Regions from separate parts of the Streptomyces sp. NPDC054842 genome, predicted to be linked through region 1. Evidence: riboswitches for the same ligand, from Rfam matches in the RefSeq annotation. Region 1 holds a riboswitch; each other region holds the start of a gene.
The links. A riboswitch is a leader RNA that binds a small molecule or an ion and turns the genes downstream of it on or off. The one in region 1 is predicted to bind cobalamin.
Positions count from the first base shown of each region.

Region 2: another riboswitch for cobalamin. It lies ahead of ACWGIS_RS30700 (HoxN/HupN/NixA family nickel/cobalt transporter); the one in region 1 lies ahead of ACWGIS_RS30310 (cobalamin biosynthesis protein).
Region 3: another riboswitch for cobalamin. It lies ahead of ACWGIS_RS17985 (CbtB domain-containing protein); the one in region 1 lies ahead of ACWGIS_RS30310 (cobalamin biosynthesis protein).

Region 1 is NZ_JBSGZN010000051.1:34,239-43,475, forward strand. Features, by position in the region: gene ACWGIS_RS30295 (putative cobaltochelatase) at 1-213, opposite strand, end outside; gene cobN (cobaltochelatase subunit CobN) at 210-3,863, opposite strand; gene ACWGIS_RS30305 (cobyric acid synthase) at 3,860-5,368, opposite strand; gene ACWGIS_RS30310 (cobalamin biosynthesis protein) at 5,365-6,306, opposite strand; cobalamin riboswitch at 6,413-6,553, opposite strand; gene ACWGIS_RS30315 (hypothetical protein) at 6,691-6,912, opposite strand; gene ACWGIS_RS30320 (anion permease) at 6,925-8,163, opposite strand; gene ACWGIS_RS30325 (lysozyme) at 8,332-9,072, opposite strand.
Region 2 is NZ_JBSGZN010000053.1:2,154-11,390, reverse strand. Features, by position in the region: gene ACWGIS_RS30710 (cell division protein SepF) at 201-590, opposite strand; gene ACWGIS_RS30705 (ArsR/SmtB family transcription factor) at 786-1,145, opposite strand; cobalamin riboswitch at 1,227-1,464, shown strand; gene ACWGIS_RS30700 (HoxN/HupN/NixA family nickel/cobalt transporter) at 1,493-2,593, shown strand; gene ACWGIS_RS30695 (TetR family transcriptional regulator) at 2,818-3,483, shown strand; gene ACWGIS_RS30690 (Zn-ribbon domain-containing OB-fold protein) at 3,588-4,037, shown strand; gene ACWGIS_RS30685 (hypothetical protein) at 4,108-4,254, opposite strand; gene ACWGIS_RS30680 (HAD family hydrolase) at 4,944-5,699, opposite strand; gene ACWGIS_RS30675 (acyl-CoA dehydrogenase family protein) at 5,689-6,951, opposite strand; gene ACWGIS_RS30670 (TetR family transcriptional regulator) at 7,050-7,643, shown strand; gene ACWGIS_RS30665 (ScbA/BarX family gamma-butyrolactone biosynthesis protein) at 7,689-8,654, opposite strand; gene ACWGIS_RS30660 (ScbR family autoregulator-binding transcription factor) at 8,988-9,237, shown strand, end outside.
Region 3 is NZ_JBSGZN010000020.1:77,677-86,913, forward strand. Features, by position in the region: gene metX (homoserine O-acetyltransferase MetX) at 1-398, opposite strand, end outside; partial or broken gene ACWGIS_RS17960 (bifunctional o-acetylhomoserine/o-acetylserine sulfhydrylase) at 395-1,756, opposite strand; gene ACWGIS_RS17965 (GNAT family N-acetyltransferase) at 2,068-2,571, opposite strand; gene ACWGIS_RS17970 (DUF6479 family protein) at 2,897-3,265, opposite strand; gene ACWGIS_RS17975 (four-helix bundle copper-binding protein) at 3,427-3,792, shown strand; gene ACWGIS_RS17980 (histidine phosphatase family protein) at 4,147-4,728, opposite strand; cobalamin riboswitch at 4,872-5,014, shown strand; gene ACWGIS_RS17985 (CbtB domain-containing protein) at 5,052-5,273, shown strand; gene ACWGIS_RS17990 (CbtA family protein) at 5,299-6,081, shown strand; gene ACWGIS_RS17995 (TetR/AcrR family transcriptional regulator C-terminal domain-containing protein) at 6,181-6,789, opposite strand; gene ACWGIS_RS18000 (acyl-CoA dehydrogenase family protein) at 7,075-8,265, shown strand; gene ACWGIS_RS18005 (hypothetical protein) at 8,436-8,621, shown strand; gene ACWGIS_RS18010 (DUF305 domain-containing protein) at 8,746-9,237, opposite strand, start outside.

The DNA of each region.
Region 1 (9,237 bases):
GGGGGAGCCGGGCGCGCACGAGAAGCGGCAGCCCGCCACGACGTCCACCTCCGGCATCAGGGCCGAGAGGGCGCGTACCGCGGTCGACTTGGCGGTGCCCTTCTCGCCGCGCACCAGCACGCCGCCCACCGCGGGCGAGACGGCGTTCAGCAGCAGCGCGAGCCGCAGGTCGTCCTGGCCGACGACGGCCGTGAACGGGAACGGGGTACTCACTGGTCGTCGCCCTCCAGATCGCCTTCGAGCTCCAGGTAGGTGGCGCGAAGCCGCTCCAGCGTCTCCGCGTCCGGTTCGGCCCACAGGCCGCGCTCGGCCGCCTCCAGCAGCCGCTCCGTGATCCCGCGCAGGGCCCACGGGTTGGACTTCTTCATGAAGTCCCGGTTCTCCGCGTCGAAGACGTACTCCGCGCTGAGCTTCTCGTACATCCAGTCGTCGACCACACCGGCCGTCGCGTCGTACCCGAAGAGGTAGTCGACGGTCGCCGCCATCTCGAACGCGCCCTTGTACCCGTGCCGCCGCATCGCCGCCATCCAGCGCGGGTTGACCACCCGGGCGCGGAACACGCGGTGCGTCTCCTCGCCGAGGGTGCGGGTCTTCACCTGGTCCGGGGTGGCGGAGTCGCCGACGTACGCCTCCGGGCTGGCGCCGGTCAGATGGCGCACCATGGCCACCATGCCGCCGTGGTACTGGAAGTAGTCGTCGGCGTCGACGAGGTCGTGCTCGCGGGTGTCGACGTTCTTCGCGGCCACGGCGATCCGCTTGAACGCGGTCTCCATGTCGCCGCGCGCCGCCCGCCCGTCCAGCCCGCGCCCGTAGGCGTAGCCGCCCCACACCGCGTACACCTCGGCGAGGTCGGCGTCCGAGCGCCAGTTGCGGGCGTCGATCAGCGGCAGCAGCCCGGCGCCGTACGCCCCCGGCTTCGAGCCGAAGATACGGGCCGTGGCGCGCCGCCGGTCACCGTGCTCGGCGGTGTCCTCGTCGACGTGCCTGCGCACGTAGTTGGCGTCCGCGGGCTCGTCCAGCTCGGCCACCGCGCGCACCGCGTCGTCGAGCAGCCCCACCACGTGCGGGAACGCGTCCCGGAAGAAGCCGGAGATCCGCACGGTGACGTCGATGCGCGGCCGGCCCAGCTCGGCGAGGGGCACGATCTCGAAGCCGGTCACCCGGCGCGACGCGTCGTCCCAGACCGGCCGGCAGCCGAGCAGCGCGAGGATCTCCGCGATGTCGTCGCCCTGGGTGCGCATCGCGGACGTGCCCCACACGGTCAGCCCGACGGACGTCGGGTACGCGCCGGTGTCCTGGAGGTAGCGGGCCACGAGCGAGTCGGCGAGCGCCTGACCGACCTCCCACGAGAGCCGGGACGGGATCGCCTTGGGGTCGACGGAGTAGAAGTTGCGGCCGGTCGGCAGGACGTTGACCAGACCGCGGGTCGGCGAACCCGACGGGCCCGCCGGGACGTAACCGCCGCGCAGCGCCTTGAGGATGTGCCCGATCTCGTCCGTCGTCCGCGCGAGCCGCGGGACGACCTCACGGCAGGCGAACTCCACCACCGCGACCGCGTCCGGGAGTTCGGCGTTCAGGACCTCCCGCACCAGGGGGGCGCTCGCGGCGGTCTCCCAGCCGCGCTCCTCCATGCCCAGCGCGATCCGGCGGCACAGCTGCTCCAGCAGGTCCACCGCGTCGGCGCCGGTCCGCGCCGGGCCCCCGACCAGGTCGGTGAGTTCCGCCGGCACCTTCACCGGAGCGCCCGGCTCGGCCAGCAACTCCTTCTCGGACAGGCCGAAATGGGCCGCCAGCGAGGCCCGCAGCCCCGGCAGGGCGTTGGCCCGTCCGCCCCACACCTGGGAGGCGCGCAGCACGGCCAGCACGAGGTTGACGCGCGGCTCGGCCTCCGGCCCGCCGCCCAGGATGTGCAGTCCGTCGCGGATCTGCACGTCCTTGATCTCGCACAGGTAGCCGTCGATGTGCATGACGAACTCGTCGAACGTCTCGTCGTCCGGCTGCTCGTCGACGTGCAGGTCGTGGTGCAGCTCGGCCGCCTTGACCAGCGTCCAGATCTGCGCGCGCACCGCGGGCGCCTTCGCCGGGTCGAGGTCGGACACCAGCGCGTACTCGTCGAGGAGCTGCTCCAGCTTGGCGAGGTCGCCGTAGGTGTCCGCGCGGGCCATCGGCGGCACCAGGTGGTCGACCACCGTGGCGTGCCCGCGCCGCTTGGCCTGCGTGCCCTCACCGGGGTCGTTGACGATGAACGGGTAGATCAGGGGGAGTTCGCCGAGCACGGCGTCGGGCGCGCAGCCGCCGCTGAGCCCGAGGCCCTTGCCGGGCAGCCACTCCATGGTGCCGTGCTTGCCCATGTGCACCACGGCGTCCGCGCCGAAGGAGTTCTCCAGCCACCGGTAGGCCGCCAGGTAGTGGTGCGACGGCGGCATGTCGGGGTCGTGGTAGATCGCGATCGGGTTCTCGCCGAAGCCGCGCGGCGGCTGGATCATCACGACGACGTTCCCGAACTCCAGGCACGCCAGCACGATGTCGTCACCGTCGACGTACAGGGAGCCGGGCGGCTCGCCCCACGCCTCCAGCATCCCCTCGCGCAGCGCGGGATCGAGGGTGTCGAACCACGCCCGGTAGTCGGCGAGCGGCACGCGCGCGGGCGCCGACGCGAGCTGCTCCTCGGTGAGCCACTCGACGTCGTGGCCGCCGGCCTCGATGAGCCGGTGGATCAACTCGTCGCCGTTGTCCGGGTAGTCGGTCAGCGCGTACCCGGCGTCCCGCAGCGCGTCCAGGACGCGGACGGCGGAGGCGGGGGTGTCCAGGCCGACCGCGTTGCCGACCCGGGAGTGCTTGGTCGGATAGGCGGTGAAGACCAGTGCGAGCCTCTTCTCCGCGTTCGGCTTGTGCTTCAACCGCGCGTGGCGCACGGCGATCCCGGCCACACGCGCCGCCCGCTCGGGGTCGGCGACGTACACCGGCACGTCGTCCGGGCCCTGCTCCTTGAAGGAGAACGGCACGGTGATGAGCCGTCCGTCGAACTCCGGGATCGCGACCTGCATCGCCGCGTCCATCGGGGACAGGGCGGCGTCGGAGGCGTCCCACGCGGCGCGCGAGGAGGTGAGGCACAGCCCTTGCAGGACGGGGATGTCGAGGTCGGCGAGCGCCCCGATGTCCCAGGCCTCCTCGTCGCCCCCGGCCGAGGCCTCGGAGGCGTGCGTGCCACCCGCCGCGAGCACGGTGGCGACCAGCGCGTCGGCCTGCCCGAGGATCTCGTACAGCCCGGCGTCGGCACCGCGCAGCGAACCGCAGAACACCGGAAGGGCGTTGGCGCCGCGTGCCTCGATCGCGTCGCACAGGGTGTCGACGAAGGCGGTGTTGCCGGACAGCTCGTGGGCCCGGTAGAAGAGCACGCCGACGGTCGGGCGGCCCTCGGCCGGGTCCCGCCCGCCGTGCACCCCGAACTCGGCGGTCTTCTTCGGCTCCTCGAAGCCCTCACCCGTGAGCAGCACGGTGTCCGACAGGAAGCGCGCCAGCTCCGTCAGGTTCTCCGGGCCGCCCTCGACGAGGTAGCGCAGCGCCTCCGCGACGACACCGGCCGGCACGGACGACTCCGCCATCAGCTCGGCGTCCGGCACGGACTCCCCGCCGAGCAGCACGGTCGGGATCCCGGAGGCCCGCAGCGCGGCGAGCCCGTCCTCCCAGGCCCGCTTGCCGCCCAGCAGCCGTACGACGGCGACGTCCGCGCCCGTCACCAGAGCGGGCAGCTCCTCGGCGACGTCGACCCGGTTCGGGTTGCCGATCCGGTACCCGGCGCCGGAGGCCCGGGCCGCCAGCAGATCCGTGTCGGCGGTCGACAACAACAACACTGTGCTCATGCGGGTGCTCCCGGTGGGATGAAAGGCAGTCCTGTCGGAGCGCCCGACTCGATGAGCCGCCACAGCGCGTCCGTGTCCGCGTGTTCCTCGATCAGATCGCCGAGCAGGTCCAGCTGCTCCTCGCGCAGGGTGGCGAACGACGTGCCGGCGGCCGGCACGAACCGGCGGCCCGCGGCGGCCGCCACCTCCCGCAGGAACGCCCGCCGGAACCCGTCCGACTCCAGCGAGCCGTGCCAGTGCGTGCCCCAGACGGCGCCGACCCGGCAGCCGTCCAGGAAGGGTTCGCCGCCGGTGACCTCGGCGACCCCGTGGTGGATCTCGTAGCCCTCGACGCGCTCGCCGAGCGCCTCGCCGACGGGCCGCGTGAGCGTCTTCTCCCGCGCGAACCGCACCCGCACGGGCAGCAGTCCGAGCCCGTCGACCCGGCCCGCCCGCGACTCGACGTCGTCCTCGATCCGCTCGCCCAGGGCCTGGAAGCCGCCGCAGATGCCGAGGACGGGCCGCCTTTCGGCGGCCCTCCTCGCGATCGCGTCCGCGAGACCGCGCTCCCGGAGCCACCGCAGGGCGTTCACCGTCCCCCGGGTGCCCGGTACGACGACGAGGTCCGCGTCGGCCAGCTCCTCCGCCCGGTCCACGAACCGCACGACGACGCCCGGTTCGGCGGCCAGGGCGTCGACGTCCGTGAAGTTGGACATCAGGGGGACCGCGCAGACGGCGACCCGCAGCACGTCCTCGCCGGCCGGCGGCGCCACGACGGACTCCCGGACGGTCCCGCGCAGGGACACCCTCAGTCCGTCCTCCTCGTCGATGCCGAGGCCGTGCCGGAACGGCAGGACGCCGTACGAGGGCCGGCCGGTGAGCCCGTGCAGCATCTCCAGGCCCGGCTCCAGCAGCGAGACGTCCCCGCGGAACTTGTTGACCAGGAACCCGGCGACGAGTTCCTGGTCCTCGCGGCTGAGCAGCGCCACCGTGCCGAAGAAGGACGCGAAGACGCCGCCGCGGTCGATGTCCCCGACCACCAGGACGGGCAGCCGCGCGTTGCGGGCGATGCCCATGTTCACGATGTCGGTGCGCCGCAGATTGATCTCGGCAGGACTGCCGGCCCCCTCACAGATCACCGCGTCATACGTGCCCCGCAACTCGGCCAGGCACTCCAGCACGGTGCCGAGCAACGCCTCCTGGCGGCCCCCGTGGTAGCCGCGCGCGCTCATCTCGCCGACCGGCCTGCCCATCAGCACGACCTGGCTGCTGCGGTCGCTGCCCGGCTTGAGCAGCACGGGGTTCATCAGCGCGGTCGGCTCGACGCGGGCGGCCTGCGCCTGCATGGCCTGCGCCCGCCCGATCTCCGCGCCCTCGCGCGTGACGAAGGAGTTGAGGGACATGTTCTGCGCCTTGAAGGGCGCCACCTTCACGCCCTGGCGCACCAGCCACCGGCAGATCCCGGCGGTCACGACGCTCTTGCCCGCGTCGGAGGTGGTTCCCGCGACCAGCAGCCCGCCGCTCATCGGCTCGCTCCCTTCGACAGCAGTCGTCCCGCGGCGCAGACGCCCAGCGCCAGCCAGCTCACCCGGCGCGAGAGGCGTACGGCCCGTTCGATGTCGCGCACCCCGACGGCCCGGCCGCCCCCGTTCAGCACGGGCCGGTGCTCGACCCTGCCGCCGTAGGAGAGGGTCCCGCCGAGCCGCACGCCCAGCGCCCCCGCGAACGAGGCCTCCACGGGACCGGCGTTGGGGCTCGGGTGGCGGACGGCGTCGGCGCGCCAGGCGCGGACCGCGCCGCGCGGGTCGCCGCCCGCGACGGCCGCGAGCACGGCGGTGAGCCGCGCCCCGGGCCAGCCGGCGACGTCGTCGAGGCGCGCGGAGGCCCAGCCGTAGCGGCGGTGGCGGGCCGACTTGTGCCCGACCATGGCGTCCAGGGTGTTGACGGCCCGGAAGGCGAGGAGTCCGGGCACTCCGGCGACGGCGCCCCAGACGAGGGCTCCCACCACGGCGTCGGAGGTGTTCTCGGCGACGGACTCGACCACGGCCCGGGCGATCCCGTCGGCGTCCAGGGCCTGCGGGTCCCGCCCGCAGAGGTGGGGCAGCCGCTCACGGGCGGCGTCGACGTCCCCGGCGGCCAGCGCGCCGCCGACGGCCCGGGCCTCGCGGCCGAGCGAGGTGCCGCCGACGACGGCCCAGGTGGCGGCGGCGGTCAGCGCGACGGAGGCGGCGGGGGAGGAGCGGACGGCGCGGGCCGCCAGCGCGGCGAGCCCGGCGGCGCCGCCCACGCAGACGGCGGTGTGCAGTGCGCCCCACCCGCGGTGGTCACGCCACAGCACCCGTTCCACGGTGCCCGCGGCCCGCCCGAAAGCGGCGACCGGGTGCCCGCGGCGGGGATCGCCGAGGAGCAGGTCGCCGAGGAGGCCGGCGGTGGCGCCGTACGCGAAGACGCGATCGGCACGCACGGCGTCAGCCCGCCGTGGGGTGAAGTAGAACCCTCGTACTCAACAGGACCCGCAACGGGCAGCCGCGCATGGCGATATGTCCTCACTCAGGGTGTCCACGCCCTGGTTCGAAGAGACCGGCGGGGAGAGTTCCTGGCTCCCGGGGGACTTCCTTCCCCGGTGACAGTGGCGGGACCGCGCCGGATTCACACCGGCTTCCTCTCCTGACGCCTCTTGGCTCCGGCAGTCCACCACGGGCTCAGAACAGCCGTCAACTTGCTGTTGACCTGCGGAGGGAGAGTGTGCGAAGGCCCACACGCACGTGGGGTGCGGGACGGTGATCCGTCCCGCACCCCACGTGAAGTGATGCCGGTCTTACCCGACTTGCGCCGGTTGTGTCCGCCGTCAGGCGACGATGAGGTAGATCCCGTACGCCACCGCCGCCGCGCAGGCGGCGAAGCAGGCGTACGCGGTGGTGACCGCGAGGGCCGCGGACCCGCCCTGCGCGCCGCCGGACTCCCGCTTGGAGAGGCCGACGATGCCGAGGGTGAAGAGGCCGACGAGGGCCACGGTGACCACGAGGCTGACTCCGAAGACGGAGCCGAGGGCTGCCCAGTCGATGTTCATGCTGTTCGTTCCTTAGACCGTGGCCGGGCGGGTGGGCTCGGTGGTGGGGCCGGAGTCCGGGGCCGGGATGGTGGCCGTCAGGCTCACCGGGCCGGCCGGCGGCGGGGTGACCGCGGCGATCGCGGTGGTGACGACACCCGCGGGCTCGGTGTCGGTCCCGTTGACGTTGTCCATGGTGACCGGCTGGCGGCGCGAGAGGGTCCAGATGACCGCGGCACCGGCCACGAGCAGCGTGCCCGTCGCGATGATGCCCCAGGTGCCCTGCTGGGTGAGGAACTCGGCGCCGGCGCCGACGAGGCCGGCGGCGGGCAGGGTCAGGCCCCAGGCGATGAACATGCGGGTCGCGGTCGACCAGCGGACGACGCCGCCCTTGCGGCCGAGGCCGGAGCCCATGACCGCGCCGGAGCAGGACTGGGTGGTGGAGAGCGAGAAGCCCAGGTGCGAGGAGGCCAGGATGACCGTGGCGGCGCTGGTCTGGGCGGCGAAGCCCTGCGGCGGCGCGAGGTCGGTGAGGCCCTTGCCCATGGTGCGGATGATGCGCCAGCCGCCGAGGTAGGTGCCGAGGGCGATGGCCATACCGGCCGAGACGATGACCCAGGTGGGAGGGTTGGAGCCCGGCGCGAGCACGCCGCCGGTGACCAGGGCGAGGGTGATGATGCCCATCGTCTTCTGCGCGTCGTTCGTGCCGTGGGCGAGCGAGACCAGGCCGGCGGAGGCGATCTGGCCGGCGCGGTAGCCCTTGGCGGTCGCCTTCTCGTCGGCGCGCTGGCCGATCCTGTACGTCAGGCGGGTGGCGAGCATCGCGGCGAGTCCGGCCACGACGGGCGCGGCGACCGCGGGGATGAGCACCTTGGTGACGACGGTCGAGCCGTTCACCGACGACCAGCCGGCCGACATGACCGCGGCGCCGATGAGGCCGCCGAAGAGTGCGTGGGAGGAGCTGGAGGGCAGACCCAGGAGCCAGGTCAGCAGATTCCACAGGATGGCGCCGACGAGCGCCGCGAATATGACCTCCGTGCGGATGCCTTCTTCGTTGATGATGCCGCCGGAGATCGTCTTGGCGACCTCCACGGAGAGGAAGGCGCCGACGAGGTTCAGCGCGGCGGACATCGCCACCGCCGTCTTGGGCTTCAGAGCGCCGGTCGAGATGGTCGTCGCCATCGCGTTGGCAGTGTCGTGGAAACCGTTCGTGAAATCGAACACGAGAGCGGTAACGATCACGATCCCGAGGAGAAGCGTGATGTGTTCCATTTACCCAGGCTTCTGTTGGACGTCAGTGGCAAGTGGAACGTAGGCAACCTGGGTGAACGGAAGATGAACTGGGGCGGGCGGAGCGGTGACCCGATCGGCATGCGGTCATTCCGCTTGTGTGCGAGTGGCGTGCGCCGGGCCCCGACAGAGGCGGAATTCCGGGCTCCGCTAGCCCCTCGCGAACGTCCGCAGACCGCTCGGGGAACCGTTGAAGAGATTCTGGTCACCCGGCAGGCGTCCGCCGTTGTCGTACTGCCAGAACGTCCAGTACGTCCACCCCGCCGGCAGCGGCCCCGCGTCAGCCGAGTCGTAGCGAGCGATCCACAGCGCGTGGTCCGCGGCGAAGGCGGGGCTGGCCCCGGTGCAGTCGTTCCACCAGTGCGTGGTCGTGTAGATCACCGGCCGGCGGCCCGTCGCCCGCTCGACGCCGTCGCTGAACGCCCGGATCCACTTCACCATCGCGGCCCTGCCCAGGCCGTAGCACTTCCTCCCGTACGGGTTGTACTCGATGTCGAGCGCGGGCGGCAGCGTCCAGCCGTCCGGCCGCCAGTCACCTCCGTTGCGCACGAAGAACGCTGCCTGCGCGCCGCCCGAGGACCTGTCCGGGAGGGCGAAGTGGTACGCGCCGCGCAGGAGGCCCGCCGCGCGCGAGCCGTCGTACTGGCGGCCGAAGTACGGGTTCCGGTAGCCGGTCGACTCGGTCGCCTTCACGTAGACGAACCGGGCACCCCGGGCCTTCGCGGCCGGCCAGTCGACGTTCTTCTGGTGCGAGGAGACGTCGTGCCCCCGCGGCTTGCCCGCCGCCGCCACCGGCGCCCCGGCCAGCGCGGCCCCACCGGCCACGAGCACGGCCACGGCGGCCGCGACGGCGCGGACCCGGCGACGGGACGGGTGGTGCACACGGGCCATGTTTTCCCCCACGGGACTGCGACACGCCACGACAAAACCCCCAGAGGCTACTGGAAAATCGACGCCCCTCTGACCATCCGTGTCCACCCCGTCACGACAGGTGATGGCGCCGGTCAACCGTCCGTCCGGGTGCACGCGTTCGGCACGGACACCCCTGCCGTCGGC
Region 2 (9,237 bases), on a different contig from region 1:
AGGACTCCGCCGGGAGGCGAACCGTTCCACCCGGGCGACCTTCCTTCGTTCGAGGGATCACGCTCGTTGATCACGGGCCCGGTGACGCACCTGCTCGTACCCGCTCGCACCTGCTCGCGGAGGGCGCCCCGCCGCGCCCGCCGAGTCCGGCCGCCCCCGCATGGCCACGGCGAGCACCCGGCAGCGCCGGTACGGCCACGTCACAGCCCCGGGACCCCGGCCCCCTCCATCAGCCCCTGCACCTCGGTGCCCGGCGGTGTCAGCAGGAACACGTTGCGGTCGACCCGGTGCATCCCGCTCGCCAGGCCGAAGACGACGCCCGTGCTGAAGTCCAGAACCCGCTTGGCGACATCGGTCTCGGCGCCCGTCAGATCGAGCAGGACGGGGATGCCCGCCATGAGTGTCTCGGCGACCTCCCGGGCGTCCGCGAACACGTTGACCCGCAGCACGACGAAGCGGCGCCGGGTCTCGGTCGCCGCCTCGGGTATCGACCGGTGGCCGACGGCCGACGGCCAGGCGTCCCGGCCGCGCAACGGAACGACCTGGGCGAGCCCTTCCCACTGTTCATCGGTGACGTCGTGGCTGTTCACTGGCCATCCCCGCCCTGGCTCGCCATGGTTGTCGGCACCGGGCAATTCTTACGCATGGTCACCCGTTCGGCCGAACAGCGACACGGTACGCGACGGCTCTCCTTGCCGGAGATGGGCTTTGAGCGGCCGCGAAACACCGGGAAGGGCCGCCGAACTGCCGTAACTACCGGTAACCGCGGCGCGGCTCGGCCGGAATTAGGCGAGCCGCGTGGCGCAGTGCTCCAGCAGTGCGGCGGTCGCGGCGTCGACCAGCCGGTAGCGCACGACGCGTCCCTGCCTCTCGCCGGTGACGACCTCAGCCGTACGCAGCAGCCGCAACGCCTGGGAGACGGCCGGGTCGTTCATGCCCGTGGCGACGGCGAGGTCGGAGACGGCGAGAGGGCCGGCCCGGTGCAGCGCCAATAGGAGCGCCAGCCGGCCGGGGTCGGCGAGCAGCGAGAAGCGGTCGGCCCACGCGCGTACGGCGGTGGGTTCGCCGATGGCGGCCACGGCGTCGCAGACCCGGTGGCCGTCGATGGTGCGCCGGCCGGCACGGTCGGCGGGGACGAGATGCATGGCGGCATTCTTCCAGGCGGCGCTGTGTGATCTTGGATACCTGCGCAACTGTGCAGGCTTGCAGCCGTTCACGGGCGGCACCTAAGGTTGGCGGGCCGTGGTGTTCGGGAAGACCGGTGACAGCCTTTCAGGGGCTCAGTCCGGAGCGGCCCTCGCCACTGTGATCGGGGAGTTCTCGTCCCGTGCCGCCTCAGGGCGGCGCCACTGGCCGGACGGCCGGGAAGGCAGGGACGGGCGCGTCGACCCTCCACCACGCCGGGCTTCGGCTCAGCGGGAGGTACCCGCAAGCCAGGAGACCGGCCACGGCATCTCACGAAGTGATCCACGAGGTGCTGGAGCGTGACCGCATGACCCTGCCCACCGGGCCCACGGGGCCCGCCGTTTTCCAGTGGCGGCGCGAGGACACCGTCCGCACCGCCGGTCTGCTGGCGGTGATCGCCGCCCTGCACGTCGTCGCGTTCGGTGTGCTGTTCCTGCTGGTCGTGCCGGCGCACTACGAGGTCGGCTCCAAGGCCTTCGGCATCGGCCTCGGCGTCACCGCGTACACCCTGGGTATGCGGCACGCCTTCGACGCCGACCACATAGCGGCCATCGACAACACCACGCGCAAGCTGATGGCTGACGGCAAGAGGCCGGTGTCCGTGGGGTTCTGGTTCGCGCTCGGCCACTCCAGCGTGGTGGTCGTCCTGGCCGCGCTGATCGCGGGCGGCACCCAGCTCGCCGGGCGCATCATGAACGAGGGCTCCCGCACGCACCAGGTGCTGGGCGTCATGGGTACGACCGTCTCCGGCATGTTCCTGTACCTCATCGCGGCGCTCAACCTCGTTGCGCTGATGGGCATTCTGCGGGTCTTCCGGGCGATGCGGGAGGGAACCTACGACGAGCGGCAGCTCGAAATGCACCTAGATTCAAGGGGGTTCATGAACCGGATCCTCGGCCGGTTCACCAAGTCCATCAGCCGCCCCGGGCAGATGTTCCCGCTGGGCTTCCTGTTCGGCCTCGGCTTCGACACGGCGACCGAGGTGACGCTGATGGTGATGGCGGGCAGCGGGGCCGCGGCCGGGCTGCCGTGGTACGCGATCCTGTGCCTGCCGCTGCTGTTCGCGGCGGGCATGAGTCTGTTCGACACGCTGGACGGCACGTTCATGAACTTCGCCTACCAGTGGGCGTTCTCGAACCCCGTGCGCAAGGTGTTCTACAACCTCACCATCACGGGTCTGTCGATCGCGGTGGCGTTCCTTATCGGCACGATCGAGCTGGTCGGTGTCCTGCACGACAAGCTCGATCTGCGGGACGCGGTCACCGGCTGGATCGCGGACCTCGACCTCGACAACGTGGGTTTCATCATCGTCGGCCTCTTCGTGGTCGTCTGGGCCGCCGCGCTGGCGTACTGGCGACTGGCCAGGGTCGAGCAGCGCTGGGCGGTCCGGCCGGCCGACGGCGGCTGAGACGGGCCGCGGCCCACGGAGCGCACGCAGGGGGCCGGGGCGCCGGGTGAGCACCGAAGCCCTACCGACACAGGGGGCGACCCGCAGCTGGATCACTCATGACACTCAGTCCCCTCCTCACCAGGCACTGAGTGTCACTCCGTCCTCCCCGGTGCTAGTTTCGCCGCATGAGCGAGACATCCCGCGGGGGTCCGTCGGCCGGGGCGGGGACGCCGAAGCCGCCGATGCGTGACGCCCTGGTCGCGGCCGCGTTCCGGCTGTTCCTGGAGCGGGGTTACGAGCAGACGACGGTCGACGACATCGTGGCGCTGGCCGGGGTCGGACGGCGGTCGTTCTTCCGGTACTTCCCGTCGAAGGAGGACGTGGTCTTCCCGGACCATGAGCGCTGCCTCGCGGAGATGACCGAGTTCCTGACGTCCGGCCCGCCGACGGAGGACCCCGTCGGGCAGGTCTGCGACGCGGCCCGGCTCGTCCTGCGGATGTACGCGGAGAACCCGACGTTCTCCGTGCAGCGTTACCGGCTGACCAAGCGGGTGCCGGGACTGCGGGCGTACGAGCTCTCCGTGGTGTGGCGGTACGAGCGTGCCCTGGCCGACCATCTGCGGGTCCGTCTCGCGGGCCGGAGTGACGGCCACCTGCACGCGGACGTGATCGCCGCCGCCGTGGTCGCGGCTCACAACAACGCCCTGCGCTCCTGGCTGCGCGCCGACGGCGAAGGGGACGCCGACGCCCATGTCGACCGGGCCCTGGACTACGTGCGGCGGACGTTCGGCACGGACGGCCCGGCGGCTCGCACGGAGAAGGGCGAGGACGTGGTGGTCCTGGTGGCCCGGCGCGGTGTCCCCATGTGGCGGGTGGTCAAGGAGATCGAGTCCGTCTGGACCGATTGAGGGTACGCAGTGCCTTTACGGCTGGCACTGAGTGCCATACTCTGTGGCGCGTGCACGGCGATCCGAGCACATCAGATTCCGGCCGAGCGCAGGGAGATGACATCGTGTTCCACCCGGGAATCGGGATCGCGGCGGACGTGCTGGACGCCGACGTCCCGGAGAGCAACGCCACCGCCCCCGTCGAGAGCGGCGCCCCCGCCTGGGCCGGCAAGCCGAGCGAGGAGCGCCTCGCCTTCCAGCGCTGTCGCTGGTGCGGGACGACCATGTTCCACCGGCTGCTGTGCCCGGTCTGCGCGTCGAGCGACCTGCGCACCGAACGCAGCCAGGGCACCGGCATCGTGCGTCGCACGACCGTCGTCCGCCGCAACACCCCGGCCGCGCGCAACGTCTCCCTCATCGAGATGGCCGAGGGCTTCACCGTCCGCGGACGCGTGAAGGGGCCGTTCATCGCGATCCACCCGGGCGGCCGCGTCCGCCTCACCGTCGCCGAGGACCCGGTCCGCGGCGAACCGGTCTTCGAACTCATCGACGACCCGTACGGCCTCCGCCACTGACGCACGCAGACCCGCAGCCGGTCGGCCGTACCGGGCAGGTCAGCACCGGGTAGCCCGGGTACGTCAGCCGCTACGCGGGATCCAGTACGGGCCGCCCGGGAAGCCCACCGTCCCTCTCGCAGCGCAGCTCCCTGGCCATGGCGAGCGAGACGGAGTGAGCCACAGTCGCGTAGGCGTCCTTCAACGCCTCGATGTCGCCCTCGGGTTCCCTCGGCATCCCCCAGTGCTCCGCACCGATGCGGATACGAGCCAACCGCGACGAGTCGGACAACTCGGCGCTCCGGCAAGCGAACTGGACCTTGTAGTCCTTCGGAGTCTTCGGAGTTCCGTCCGCCTCTCCGTCTCCCCCACAACCAGTGGCCCCGAGAACCAACGAGCCGACCACAACCACTGCAAGGAGCCCCCGGCGTACCGACCTACGACTGATCACTGTCCGCACCCTCAGAATTCTCGTCCGCCCACCGACTTCACCCGGCCTCCAGGCCATTGCCCTGCTGATTCTTTCGGTCGCTGCCGATCCTGAGGCCGATCAGCACCCATACGCGTAGGTCCTGTCCCAACACGCGTCGGGCACCTCATAGCCGCCCAACAGCCCGACCACGCACAGGCATTCCGGCTAATCTGATGCATCATCAGGGCTGAATCGAACCAGCGCCGCGCGCAGAGGAGCCTTTCCGAGCCTCTCCGAGCGTCATCCGACGCGGCCGAGTCGGTCGAAGGGGCCACGTGACGTTCCTGACCACCGCGACGCCGAGCACCTGTTCCCGGGCGGGTCGCGGTGATCTTCATCGGCTGCCGTACGTGTCCCGGCCCGATCACCTCAGGGGCGGCGCCGGCACCGCCCCGCCGCACCGCCCCGATCCCCGCGGCCAGGCAGCTGAGACCCCGGCCGGCGGTCCGCCGCGGTCACCCGCCTCCGTCGGTGCCGGCGGCGTGCGGTGGCACGGTGGTGTGGGTCCCGTCCGGGGCGACCATCACCGCGTGCCCCACGCAGTGCAGCATGGGCAGGTCGGAGGGATGGTCGCCGTAGGCCCAGCAGTCGGCCGGGTCGATGTCGGGGTGGCGGGCGAGGAGCCGGCGCACCAGGGTGCGTTTGCCCTCGCCGATGGCCGGGGGGCCGATCAGTTCGCCGGTGAGCAGCGGCCCGCAGCGTTCGAGTCTCGCGCCGAGGACGAACTGCGCTCCGACCGCCTCGGCGATGACGGCCAGCAGCGGCGGGAAGGTGCCGGAGACCAGGGCGACGGACGCGCCCTCGGCCCGGTGCCGGCGCAGCGCGGCCAGTGTGGTGGGGAGATAGAAGCCGTCGGCCCGGCTGTGCTCCTGGTACCACCGGCGGGCCGCGGCCTCGGCCTCCGCGGCCGGGCAGCCCCGGAAGGCGCGGTGGAAACGGCGGTTGGCCTCTGCGCGGGGCAGACCGGCCAGTTCGCCGAGCAGTTCGGCGGCCCGGCGCGCTCCGTCCGCGCCGTGTATCCGCGCGAAGTGGTCGCGGAGGAAGTCCGGGCCGCTCTTGCGGCCGATCAGCGTCTCGTCCACGTCGAAGAACACCAGCCGGCGGGGGCCTTCGGGGCGCGCCGGCGCAGCGGGCCGGGAGGGTGTGGGGCGGGGAGGCGGCGTCGCGGGCAGCGGGGACCGGGGGCGCGCGCTGCGGATGTCAGTGGACACCGGCGACCACCTCCGTCGGCGCGGAGTGCGCCATGAGCCGGGGCGCGGCCGCCGGGCAGGCCACCGGCAGTTCGGCCGCCTGCCCGGGACGGTCTTCGAAGTCGGCGAACACGGAGTCGGCGTAGAAGGCCGCCGCGGTCTCCCGGCGCACGGCCTGGTGCGCGGCCAGCACGTGGACGTCGCGCCAGGTGCGCTCGAGCGGCCCGGAGCCGCCGCATGCGTGGGTTCCGGCCGCGCGGAACAGTCGCTCGACGGCGTTGACCAGGTGCTGTGCGGCGGCCGCCGCGACCCGGCGGTTGCGGGCCACGTCCCGTTCGGCGCGGGTGCCCGAGTCGGCCCGCAGCGCCGCGTCCCCGAGCAGCAGTTCGGCGGCCTCGATGTCGTCGGCCGACTGCGCCAGCGTCAGCTGGAGCGTGGCGCGCTCCGAGGGTCGGAGGGCTCCTCTGCGCGCGGCCCACGCGGTCCACTCCCGCAGGGCGTGGCGGGCCGCCCCGAGGGCGGGCGCGCACAGCAGCAGTCCCGTCCCCAGGTGCGCCGGGGCGGTGTGACAGCGGGACCGTCCGGGCCCGGGAGAGCCCGCCAGCACGTCCGACAGCGAGCAGGTGCGGTGGTCGGGGACCACCACCGGGCCGTCGAGGACCGCGGTGTGGCTGCCGGTGCCGCGCATTCCGGTGCTGCGCCACGTGTCCCGTACGTGGATCTCGGTGGCGGGGACGGCGAAGAGCCGGCACCGGCCTCCGGGTAACTGCGGTTCGTCCGGTTCGGGGGCCGCGAGGAGCAGCCAGTCCGCGTCGGCGACCCCGCTGACGCACTCCCAGGTGCCGCTGAGCAGCCAGCCTCCGGAGCAGCGGGCGGCCGAGCCGGAGGGCCGCAGTCCGGCGGCGATCCGCACGTCGGGCGATCGGCCCCACAGGTCGAGCTGCCCTTCGAGGGGCAGGTGGGCTGCGTATCTGCCGTGGGTCGCCCACAAGGCGGCGCACCACGCGGCGGACGCACATCCCTCGCCGACCGCCGCCACCTCGGCGAGGAGGTCGCTGAAGGTTCCCTCGGTACCGTGCCAGACCCCGGGCACGAAGTGACGGGCGAAGCCGGCGCGGGTCAGCAGCGCGACGGTCTCCGCGGACAGCCTGCCGGTGGCGTCGGCCGCCGACGCGTGTGCAGCGGCGGAGGCCACGGCGCCCGTCAGCTGTCCGCGCGCCCGCGGCGCGCCACCCTGTGCCCCCTGGCCTGTGAAGATTTGACGCCGGTTCACCTATCGCTCTCCTTTACTCCACGACTAGAATTCGTTCGGGAACGAATTTTTCTCGGCCGGTCCTTCACCACCGGGCCGGGGTGAAGGAGGTGATCAGCGTGGTCAAGCAGGCGCGTGCCCTACGGACGCACGATCGCGTCCTCGATGCCGCCGCGTACGAGTTCGCACGCTACGGCTACGTGAACGCGAACCTGCAGCGCATCGCCGACCGGATCGGGTTGACCAAGGGGGCCCTGTACGGGCACTTCTCCAGCAAGGAGAAGCTGGCCGCCGCGCTGACGGAACACCTGTCCCGGAGCGTGCGGACGCTGCTGGACGAGGCCAGGACCTCGCCCGAGCCGGCCACGAGCCGGCTGGAGGCCCTGGTGCTCGGACTCGGCAGACTCTTCGAGACCGACCACAGGGCACAGGCGGCCCTGCGGCTGGAGGTGGAGGCGGCTCGGGCGGCCGACACGGTGGCTCCTCTCCTGAGCGACACCCATGGCATCGCGCTCGAACTCGTGGGCGAGGTGCAGCGGGGACGGCACTGGGACGGAGCACCGTCGGCCGACGTCCTGGCCGATCTCATCGTCGCGGCGTTCTGCACCGCGCTGTGGACCGGCGCCTGCGCGGGCCCGGACCGGCCCGGACCCAGCGTCGCCGCGATGTGGGGCGTGCTGACGCGCGCGATGGGGACACGCGCGTCGGCCTGAGCCCCCACGACCGTGCGGCCCCGGGTCCGGGCCGGTGGGCCGCCACTACCAGGAGGCCGGGACGGTCGCCGCCGGGCGGGTGCCCACGCAGGCCCAGGCGGTCCGCGCGCGGGCCAGTACGGTGTCGCCCTGGACCGCCGAGACGGACAGCTGAAACGTTTCCTGCGGACGGGCGCCCGACCCGCACTCATCGACCACCAGCCGGGTGGGCCGGTCCAACTCGCCGAAGGCCAGGCACTGCACCGTGGTCCGGGCCAGCGCGAACGACAGGTCGGCGAACGGGCCGTCGCACGCCTCGTGCACCTTGAGGTGGCCGAGCTGGCGGAAGCCCTCCAGCATCACCATCATCGGGATGTGGTCGGTGGGGTGATCGAAGAGCACCGCGTGGTCGCGGTCCACACGCAACCGCCACTCGTCGGGCGTCGCGGTCTCCTCCAGGACGCAGTCCCGCCAGCGCAGCCGCCCCACCCGGTGCGGGGGCGTGCGCGGCGCCACGGAGGCGGCCGTCGGCGCCGGTGAGGTGGCCGGCGCGTCCGCGGCGCCGCCGCCCAGCCGGCGCAGCAGGCGGTAGCGCCGTTCGTCCACCATCAGCATGCTGATGGCGCCCCAGCCGCACTCGCGGCCGCCGACGACGAGCCGGAAGTCCATCCGGGCTCCGGTCCTGCCCCGAGCGTCGTCGCCGTCCCAGGTCCACTCGCCCACCAGGAACACCGAGAGCGGTACGCCCTCGACCCGCAGGACGGCGGGGTCGGTGATCTCGAAGTCGAGGTCGCGGCCGATGAAGCGCCGGCCGAGCGGTACACCGCGGTGCCGGTGGGCGACGTAGACCATCCCCTGCCGCAGGGTCTCCGCGAACAGCAGGGGATCGCTCAGACCGTTCTCGTCCGGGTGGTAGAGCGCGTGGTCGCGCGGCCACTGGGCGGCGACGACGAACTGATGGTCACCGGCCGGGGCACCGTCGGTGACGAACACCTCCGCGACGGAGCTGCGGTGCACCAGCTCACGCGTCACGGGGCGGGCAAAGCTCAAGTAATCACAGGCGCGGGCCATTGCTGACGCCTGAGGGATGCTGGGATGATTGAGCACGACTGACATCTGGGATTCGCCTCCCCCGTACTGGAAGAACCAGGACCATGCGAACTAACAGACGTGCGGCGCCGTTCGGCACAAAATTAATATACCTTCGGGAAGGTATCTTGCAAGGCTCGGGCGGAGCACGGCGGATAATCGGCCATCCCTGCTTGTCAGAGGGGCGAAACCCGCGAAGCGTCCGCACGTCCCCGGCCCGTTCTGCCCACGAACGAGCCACCGACAGCAGCGGACGGCACGGCACGAATGGACGTCATGAGCGAACACAGCGACGCGACACAGACCTCGCACATCTCCGGCGGCACCTCGGTCGACGACACCTCGCACCTCAAGCAGGAGCGCGCCATCCGCACCCGGCGCACCATCCTCGACGCGGCCGCGGCGGTCTTCGCCCGGCACGGCTACCCGAACGTCACCATCAAGGACATCGCCGACGGCGCTGAGATGACCAAGGGCGCGGTGTACTTCCACTTCTCCAACAAGGAGGCCCTCGCGGTCGCCGTGA
Region 3 (9,237 bases), on a different contig from region 1:
CGCCGTCCGTCGGGCCGCCGGGAGGACGGACCCGTACTGCCCTGGCAGCCGCCCAGCACGTTCGGGGCGACGACGAACCAGCGGTCCGTGTCGAGTGCCCGGCCGGGGCCCACGAGCCCGTCCCACCAGCCCGGCGTCGGATGGCCGGGCCCGGCGGGACCGGCCACGTGGCTGTCGCCGGTGAGCGCGTGCAGCACCAGCACCGCGTTGGACCGGTCCGGCGCGAGCCGCCCCCAGGTCTCGAACGCCAGGCGCACCCCGGGCAGTTCACCGCCCGCCTCCAGGAGCAGCGGCTTCTCCCGGACGTGCCAATGGCGCCGCCCGGGCGGGTCCCCCTCCCGCCAGGCACCCGAGGCCGGCGGGAGGGGGAGCGGCGACGTCGTCGGTACCGTGCTCAGGACGCGCCCTTCGCCGCCCGGAAACCGGCCTCCAGGTCCGCCTTCAGGTCCGCCAGGTTCTCGATGCCGACCGACAGGCGCACCAGCCCCGGCGCGGTCCCGGTGGCGCGCAGGCCCTCCTCGTCGAGCTGGCTGTGCGTCGTGGACGCCGGATGGATGATGAGGCTGCGTACGTCACCGATGTTGGCGAGGTGGCTGAACAGCTCGACCGCGTCCACGAACCGCTTCCCGGCCTCGACACCGTCCCGCAGCTCGAAGGCCAGCACCGCGCCCGCGCCGCGCGGCAGGTACCGCCGGGCGGCCTCGTGCCACCGGTTGGACGCGAGCCCCGGATAGTGGACGGCCGCCACCTCGTCGCGCTGTTCCAGCCATTCGGCCAGGGCCTGGGCGTTGCCCGAGTGCCGCTCGATGCGCAGGCTGAGCGTCTCCACGCCCTGCAGGAGGAGGAACGCGGAGTGCGGGGACAGCGCGGGGCCGAGGTCGCGCAGCAGCTGCACCCGCAGCTTGACCGCGAAGGCCCCGGGTCCGAGCGCGGGCCAGTACCGCAGCCCGTGGTAGCTGGGGTCGGGCTCGCTGAAGTCGGGGAAGCGGTCGGCGTGCGCGCCGAAGTCGAAGGTGCCGCCGTCCACGACGACACCGGCGATGGTGGTTCCGTGCCCGCCGAGGAACTTGGTCGCCGAGTGGACGACGACGTCGGCGCCGTGTTCGATCGGCCGCAGAAGGTACGGCGTGGGCACGGTGTTGTCCACGATCAGCGGGAGGCCCGCCGCGTGGGCGACGTCCGCGACCGCCCGGACGTCGAGGACGTTGCCGCGCGGATTGCCCAGGGTCTCCGCGAACAGCGCCTTGGTGGTGGGCCGGATCGCCGCTCGCTACGCCTCGGCGTCGTCCGGGTCGTCGACGAAGGACACCTCGATGCCGAACTTCGGCAGGGTGTGACGGAACAGGTTGTACGTGCCGCCGTACAGGGACGTGCTGGAGACGATGTGGTCGCCGGCGCTCGCCACGGTCAGGATCGCCAGGGTCTCCGCCGCCTGCCCGGAGGCCAGGGCCACGGCGGCGACACCGCCCTCCAGCGCGGCGACGCGCTGCTCGAAGACGTCCTGCGTGGGGTTGTGGATGCGCGTGTAGATGTTGCCGGGCTCGGCGAGGGAGAACAGGTCGGCGGCGTGCCGGGTGTCGCGGAAGACGAACGAGCTGGTCTGGTAGATCGGCACCGCCCGCGCCCCGGTCGTCGGGTCCGGCACGGCGCCGGCGTGGACCTGCTTGGTCTCGAACGACCAGGCCGGGGTGCCGGGCCGGGCCGGTTCCTCCTCGGGGGTGTGACCTGCGGTGACGGAGTCGATCGGCTGGCTCATGGTTCTCCCTTGTGCGTGCGCGAGGGCGCGTGGGACGGGTCCGGGGCGGGTGAGGGCAGCGCACGGCGGCGCCCGTCAGGGACGCGCCACGAGTGCGGGGAGGACGGGAGCGGACACGGCTTCGGGCGCCGGCTCCCGGGCGGGCTCAGGCGGCGCCGGGACAGGCGGTGGTGGTGACGCGCGCGTGGTCGACGTACCGGCGGGTCACGAGCACGGTCACGCGGCCCGGGCGCGGGCGCGGGGGAGCGGTCGGCCGCGCGGCGGTGAGGGGAGCGGACGGCCGGGGCGGGGGCGCGGCGGTCCCGGCGCGCTCAGACGACATCGGCGCCGCCGCCGGGGCGCGGTGTGAGGACCTTGCTGAAGCACACGCTGAACGGATTGCGGTCGTACGGCGCGTAGGGCGGCACCTGGTGCCAGCCCTCCCGCGCGTAGAGGGCCCGGGCCTCCGGCTGCAGGGCGCCCGTCTGGAGCCACAGCGGCTCGACGCCGAGCCGCCGCGCCGTGGACTCGACGGCGCCGAGGGCCGCCCTGGCCAGGCCGCGGCCGCGGTGGTCGCGGTGCACGAACACCCGCTTGACCTCGTACCGGTCAGGCAGCCTGCGCAGGGACGCGGTCGCCACCGGGACGTCGTCCGCGTAGCCGACCCAGGTGACGACGATCTCGTCCGCCGACGGCTGCGGCGCACGGACCCGCCGGTGCTCGACGGGGGCGTAGCGGGGGGCCAGTTCGGCGGACATCAGTTCGCGCAGCCCGACCGCCGCTGCGGCGTTCCAGCTCTCGGACTCCCACCTCGAAGTGGCGGACGGCAGGCTCATGGCGCTTCCTCGCGGGGACGGCACGGGGTGCGGACGCCCGTGGACCTGCATGGTCACCCCGGCCGAGGACGCGTGTCCTCCCCTTCGGCGCGATGTTCGCACGACGGAAACAGTGCGTTCGCAGAAGCGCGGCGCGAGCCGAGGGCCTGCCGTGACACGGCTCGCCGACACCCTCCCGGCCCCGGGGCACCCGCTCCCGTCCCGCCGCGTAGGCCGGCTCGCGGCAGGACGTGCCCGACCACCGGGGCACACCCGGTGGTCGGGCTCCCGGTGGCGGTGAGGCTGCGGCACTCACCCGGACGCCGCACGCGCGGCGCCGGGGCGCTCAGTGGGCGCCCGAGCCCCCGCTGCCGAAGGAGCCGCTGGAACCGCGGCTCCAGCGCTGCCGGGTCCGGTCCCGGCTCGCCCGCGAGGCGACGTTGCCGTGCGCCGCCAGTTCGTACGGCGTCAGTCGGCGGCTGCCGCGGGGCACCTCGTCCGGCTCGCGGTTCTCGCTGACCTCGAAGACCGGGCCGCTCTCGGGAAGTTTCGGTTGCTCCTCGGCCCGCGGCCGGTCGTTCTCCCTGCCGCGTATCCGGCTGTCCATCCACATCGCGCCGGCCAGCAGTGCCGCGACGGCCACTCCGATCACAAGCGGTGCGAAGCCGGCCAGCAGACCGCGCTCCGCCGCCAAGTCGATCCCTGGTGTGCTCATGGCGCATCCGTCCCTCGGGTGTACGTGGCGCGCGAGTACCCCCCGGCCCGGGGGCGAACCGGAATGAACCATTCCGGGCGGTCGGTCGCCGTCTCGGTGGCGGACCCGCGGGCGCCGCGTTTGACAAGGGGGACCGGGGCAACCCGGACCAGGTGACCTCAATGACATCTGAGCAGGAGCTCTTCCGGTTCCTGGAGGACCGTTTCGCCTGTGCGCAGTCGTGCACGGAGTGTGCACGGGCGTGCGCTCTGCGCGCGAGCCTCATGGAACCGGACGGGCCGAAGGAACAGGAACTCGTCCGCCGCAAGGGCATCATGTGCGCCGAGGTGTGCGACGCGACGTGCCGGATGCTGTCCGAGCAGGCGGGCCTGGACGAGGCGGGCATGCGGGTCCAGCTGGAGTGGTGCCGGGACGTCTGCCTGGAGTGCGCCGACGTCTTCGACGACCACCCCGGCGCGCAGGACAGCGCGAAGGCGTGCCGCGAGTGCGCCCAGGCGTGCACGGACTTCATGGCGACGCTCCGCTGAGACGGGGCTCTCCCCGTTCACCACTCCGGGCAGCACCTTCGGCGTCCCCGGCATGCCCGGCGTCGAACGGGGCCTGAGCGCGGTACGGGCCAGCGTCACGCGGTTCTCCGCGCCGAGCTGATCCCGGTTGCCGTCCGTGCCGGACCGATGTCGGTTGCCATCCGCGCCGAGCTGATGTGCAGTCCGGGCCCAGCCGAGCCGCGTCGCCGCCCGCGCCGAGCGTGCCAAGCCGCGCCGCGTCGCCCTCCGCGACGAGCGTGCCGCGCCGATCCCGGGTGCCGTCCGCGCCGAGGCAACCCCCGTCGCCGTCCGTGCCGACGGCGATCCCCGTCACCGTCCGGACCGACGGCGGACTCAGTCGGCGGCGTCGCCCGTGAGGGGGCGGCCGACCCGGACGTTCCAGCGGTCCGCGCGGCCACTGAGTTCCGTGGCGGTCAGCGGCGGTACGTCGATCCGCCAGAACGCCGTCTCCGGTACCCCGAGCGCCCTCACCACCGCCGCCCGTACGACCTCCGGCTCCACGACGGCCAGCACCCGCCCCGAGAGCAGCGCCGCCGCGCCCAGCCGTCCGGCGACCCGGTCGCAGAGGTCCCGCACGGACTCCCCGCCGTGCGGCGCGGACTCCGGGTCGGCCAGCCAGCGCACGACCGCGTCCGGCTCCCTCGCGCCCACCTCGTCCAGCGTCGCGCCGCGCCAGCGGCCCACGTCGAGACCGGCCAGCCCGGCCACCTCCACGGCGTCCAGCCCGAGCGCCCCCGCGGTGTCACGGCAGCGCGCGCTGGGGGAGACCCACCGCTCACCCCCCGACGGGAGCGTGCCGGCGGCGGCCCGGGCGAGCCGCAGACCGGCCTCCTCGGCCGGGCAGCCGTCGTCGAAGCGCGCCTCACGCAGGGCCCTGCTGGACGCCGCTGAGATCAAGGTCACTCGGGTCGTCATGGATCCGCTTTCGTGGTCGTGATGTCGCCGCTCCCGCACTCAATCCCCGCACCCGGCAGGCGAGTTGACGACCCGTCGGCACCGCGGGGCGCACACGGCCGGCCTCGTGCGCCCTTGGCCGGGCCTCCGCTTCGCGGTACGGTCTCGACGATATTGACGACGGTCCGGCGGAAGCCCGGTGAGAATCCGGCACGGTCGCGCCACTGTAAGCCAGGCAGGAGCCGCCCCCTCCAGGGGTGGTGAGCGCCCGGCAAGTCAGACCCGCAGCCGTCGTCCTGTGCACCACCACGATGGGACGCGAGTTCCCCAGGAGGTCCTGCCACATGGCGCAGTCCGTCGCTCAGCCGGCCGTCACGCCCACCGCCGTTCCCGCGAAGCTGCCGATCAGCGCGATCGCCCCCTGGGCGGTCTTCTTCGGCATCCTGATGCTGGTCCTGCTCTACTTCGTCGGCGCCGAACAGGGCGCCACCTCGCTCGTCTCCGGCGAAAACGTGCACGAGTGGGTGCACGACGCCCGCCACCTGCTCGGCTTCCCCTGCCACTGACGGCGACAGGGAAGCGTACGAGTCGATGAACTCGGCAACAGTGAGAAACCTGCTGGTGCGCGGCATGCTGGCGGGTCTCGCCGCCGGCGTGCTCGCCCTGGTCGTCGCGTACGCCCTCGGCGAGTCGCGGGTGGACGCCGCGATCGCCTACGAGGAGTCGCACGCGCACCATCACGAGCACGGCGTGGAGGCGGTGACCCGCACCATGCAGTCCACCGGTGGCCTGGCCACCGGCGTGCTCGTCTACGGTGTCGCCTTCGGCGGCATCGCGGCCCTCGCGTACTGCTTCGCCCTCGGCCGGATCGGCCGCTTCGGGCCGCGCGCGAGCGCGCTGCTCCTGTCGACGGCGGGGCTCGTCGCGGTGTACGTCGTGCCGTTCCTCAAGTACCCGGCGAATCCGCCGTCGGTGGGCGACGCCGACACCATCGGCAAGCGCACGACGCTGTACTTCCTGATGATCGTGCTCAGCGTGCTGCTCGCGGTCGCCACCGTGATCCTGGGCAAGCGCCTCGCGCCACGCCTGGGCAACTGGAACGCCACCCTGGCGGCGGGGGCGTTCTTCGTCGCCGCGGTGGGTCTGGCGTACGCGTTCCTGCCGTCGTTCGACGAGGTGCCGAAGGACTTCTCGGGCACCCTGCTCTGGCAGTTCCGGCTCGCGGCGCTGGCGATCCAGGTGACGCTGTGGACCTCCTTCGGGCTGGTCTTCGGCGAACTGGCCCACCGGCTGACGGTCAACGGGACGCCCCGGATGCCGGGGCAGGGCAAGGAGAAGGCGTCCGCCGCCCCGGCGGCTTCCGCGGCGCCCTGAGCGTGCGTGAACGACGGGCCCCGGGCGACCGGGGCCCGTTCGCTCGTACGGAGCGCCGCGTCCAGCCGGAGTCGTGCCGGTGCTCCGCGTGCGCGCGCCTCACCTCAGTCGTTCGAAGCCGTCCAGCATCGCGGTGAGGCCGGTCTCGAACCGTGCGGCGGGATTGTCGTCGGCGCCCTCCGCCTCGGGACGCGGAACCGTCAGGCCCAGCGCGTGCCCGACGGTGAACTCCCGCAGGCAGCGCGCGACACGGTCCGCCTGCGACGGGCCGAACCCCGCGGCCGTGAGGTGCCCGGTGAGCCGTGCGCACACGTCCGCCGCCGCTCGTGAGCGCACCGGGTGCGTCGCGAAGACCGCGACGGCGTTCGGGTGGTCGAGCAGGACGGCCCGCAGCCGCCCGCAGTACTGGCCGGCCACGGCCCGCCAGGACTCCTCCCAGGGCAGCGAGTCGAAGTCGGCCTCGGCGAAGAGCAGTTCTGCGACGCCGTCGAAAAGCGCGTCCTGGTCCTCGAAGTAGCGGTACGCGGCCATCGGGTCGACCCCGAGACCCGCGCCGAGCTTGCGCATCGAGAAGGCGCGCAGGCCGTTGACGTCGATCAGCGCCAGCGCCGCCGCGGCGATGCGGGAACGATTCAGCGCAGGTCTGGGAGGAGGAGTCGGGGGAGGGGCCGTCGGGCCGGTCCCCGCTTCGTGTCTGTGGGTCTTCATGAGGCGAGTCGGTCCAGGTTCGTGGTCGGGCCGCTTCCAGCACGGTCCGGAAACCGGTCGGTGGGCCGGTTCCCGGAACTCCTCGCATGCTACGTCCGGCACGTCGTCCGGGACATGGGCGGTACGGCGGCGGCAGTGGTCGCGCGCGCCCTCGCCGGGAGCGGCGTGACGTGCCACCGCCCTCCCGGCACGTCATCGGCATTCCCAATTTCTGGAACGAGTTCTACTGTGTGCGCCGTCGAGTCCGGGTGGGACCTGCCGATCCCCTGGGAGCCAGGAGGCGCCGTGCATCTCGAATACACGCCCGAGCAGCAGCGGTTGCGGACCGAACTGCGCGGCTACTTCGCCCGGTTGGTGCCGGACCCCGCCTACGCCCGCCGCGGTGAGCCGGCGGCGCAGAAGCGCTTCTACCGGGAGACCGTCCGCCGCCTCGGCGCGGACGGCTGGCTCGGCGTGGGCTGGCCCGCGGCGTACGGCGGGCGCGGGCTGAGCCCCATGGAGCAGTTCATCTTCTTCGACGAGGCGGCACAGGCAGGGGTGCCGCTGCCGCTGATGGCGCTCAACACGGTCGGCCCGACCATCATGCGGTTCGGCACGGACGAGCAGAAGGCGTACTTCCTGCCGAAGATCCTCTCCGGCGAGATCGACTTCGCCATCGGCTACAGCGAGCCCGACGCGGGCACGGACCTGGCGGCGCTCAGGACGAGGGCGGTACGGGAGGGGGACGAGGCGACCGGCCACTACACGGTGAACGGCCAGAAGATCTGGACGACCAACGGCGACACCGCCGACTGGGTCTGGCTCGCCGTGCGCACCGACCCGGCCGCGCCGCCGCACAAGGGCATCACCATGCTCCTCGTGCCGACCTCCGACCCGGGCTACTCCTGCACCCTCATCAACACCCTCGCCTCGCACGACACGACGGCGAGTCACTACGAGAACATCCGCGTCCCCGCCTCGCGCCGGGTCGGCGAGGAGAACAAGGGCTGGCGGCTGATCACCAACCAGCTCAACCACGAGCGGGTGACCCTCGCCGCCCACGGGACGATGGCGATCCGCGCCCTGCACGACGTACAGCGCTGGGCGATGGAGACCAAGCTCGCCGACGGCCGGCGCGTCGTCGACCTGCCCTGGGTGCGGCGGCGTCTCGCCCAGACGCACACCCGGCTCGACGCCATGAAGCTCCTCAACTGGCAGATGGTGAACGCCGTCCAGGAGGGCACCATCACTCCGCACGACGCCTCCGCCGTCAAGGTGTACGGGTCCGAGGCGCGCCGCGACGCCTACGCCTGGCTGATGGAGATCGTCGCCGCGCCGGGTGCCCTGAAGGAGGGCTCGGCGGGCGCCGTCCTCCACGGCGAACTGGAGCGCGGCTACCGCTCGGCGGTGATCTTCACCTTCGGCGGCGGCAACAACGAGATCCAGCGCGAGATCATCGCGTGGATCGGCCTGGGCATGCCCAGAGTGCGCCGGTAGACAGGGGACGCTGGCCGCCAGGGAGCGGGCCGGGCATCTCGATTCCGCCCTCCGTGGGACCGCCGGACGCCGCGGGCCCGCCCGCCATCGGGGCGCTGGACTCATCGGTGCCGTCCTCCGCCGCCCCCGCGCCGGACGGGGTGCCGGCGCCGCGTTGGCGTCATGTCAAGGTGCTGGCTCTGTCGGCCGTCGTCGTGGCCGTCCTGGTCGTGCACCTGGGGCTCGGACGCGTCCTGCGGGCGCACTGGCGATGGACCGGCTGGGCCGTCGGAGGGCTGCCGGCCGTCGTCCTGGCGAAAGTCGCACTCGTGGGCGGCTTCGTGATCCGGTGGGCGAGGCCCTCGGAGAGCCGCTGAGAACGAGTGCCCCGCGGCGGGCCGGTGGCACCGCCGCCCGGGTTTCCGGGTGAGCGGTGCGGAGCCCGGGCGGCGGGGCGGCCGTGTCTGTGCGGGCCGGACGTCCGGCCCGCCGTGGCCGTGGTCAGAGCCGGCCGAGGATGCCCTTCAGCTGCTCGACCTCCGCGGACTGGCTGGTGACGATGTCGCCGGCCGTCCTCACGGCGTCGGCGTTCTCACCGTTCTTCCGCTCCTCCTCGGCCATGCCGATCGCACCGCGGTGGTGGTCGATCATCATCTCGGTGAACATCCTGTCGAACCCGGCGCCCTTCATGTCCGTCAGGTGCGCCATGTCCGCGTCGGACATCATGCCGTCGTCGCTGCCGTGGGACATGCCGGGCATGGAGCCCATGGCGGTCGGCTCGTTCCAGGACGTGAGCCACCCCTTCATCGTCCGGATCTCGGGGGCCTGCGCCTTCTCGATCTTCGTGGCGAGCCTCTTCACCTCCGGGTCGGAGGCTCGGCCGGGGGCGAGCCGGGCCATCTCCAGCGCCTGCTCGTGGTGCGGGATCATCATCTGCGCGAAGGTGACGTCCGCGTCGTTGAAGGAGCCGGAGCGGGCGCTCGCCGACGCGGA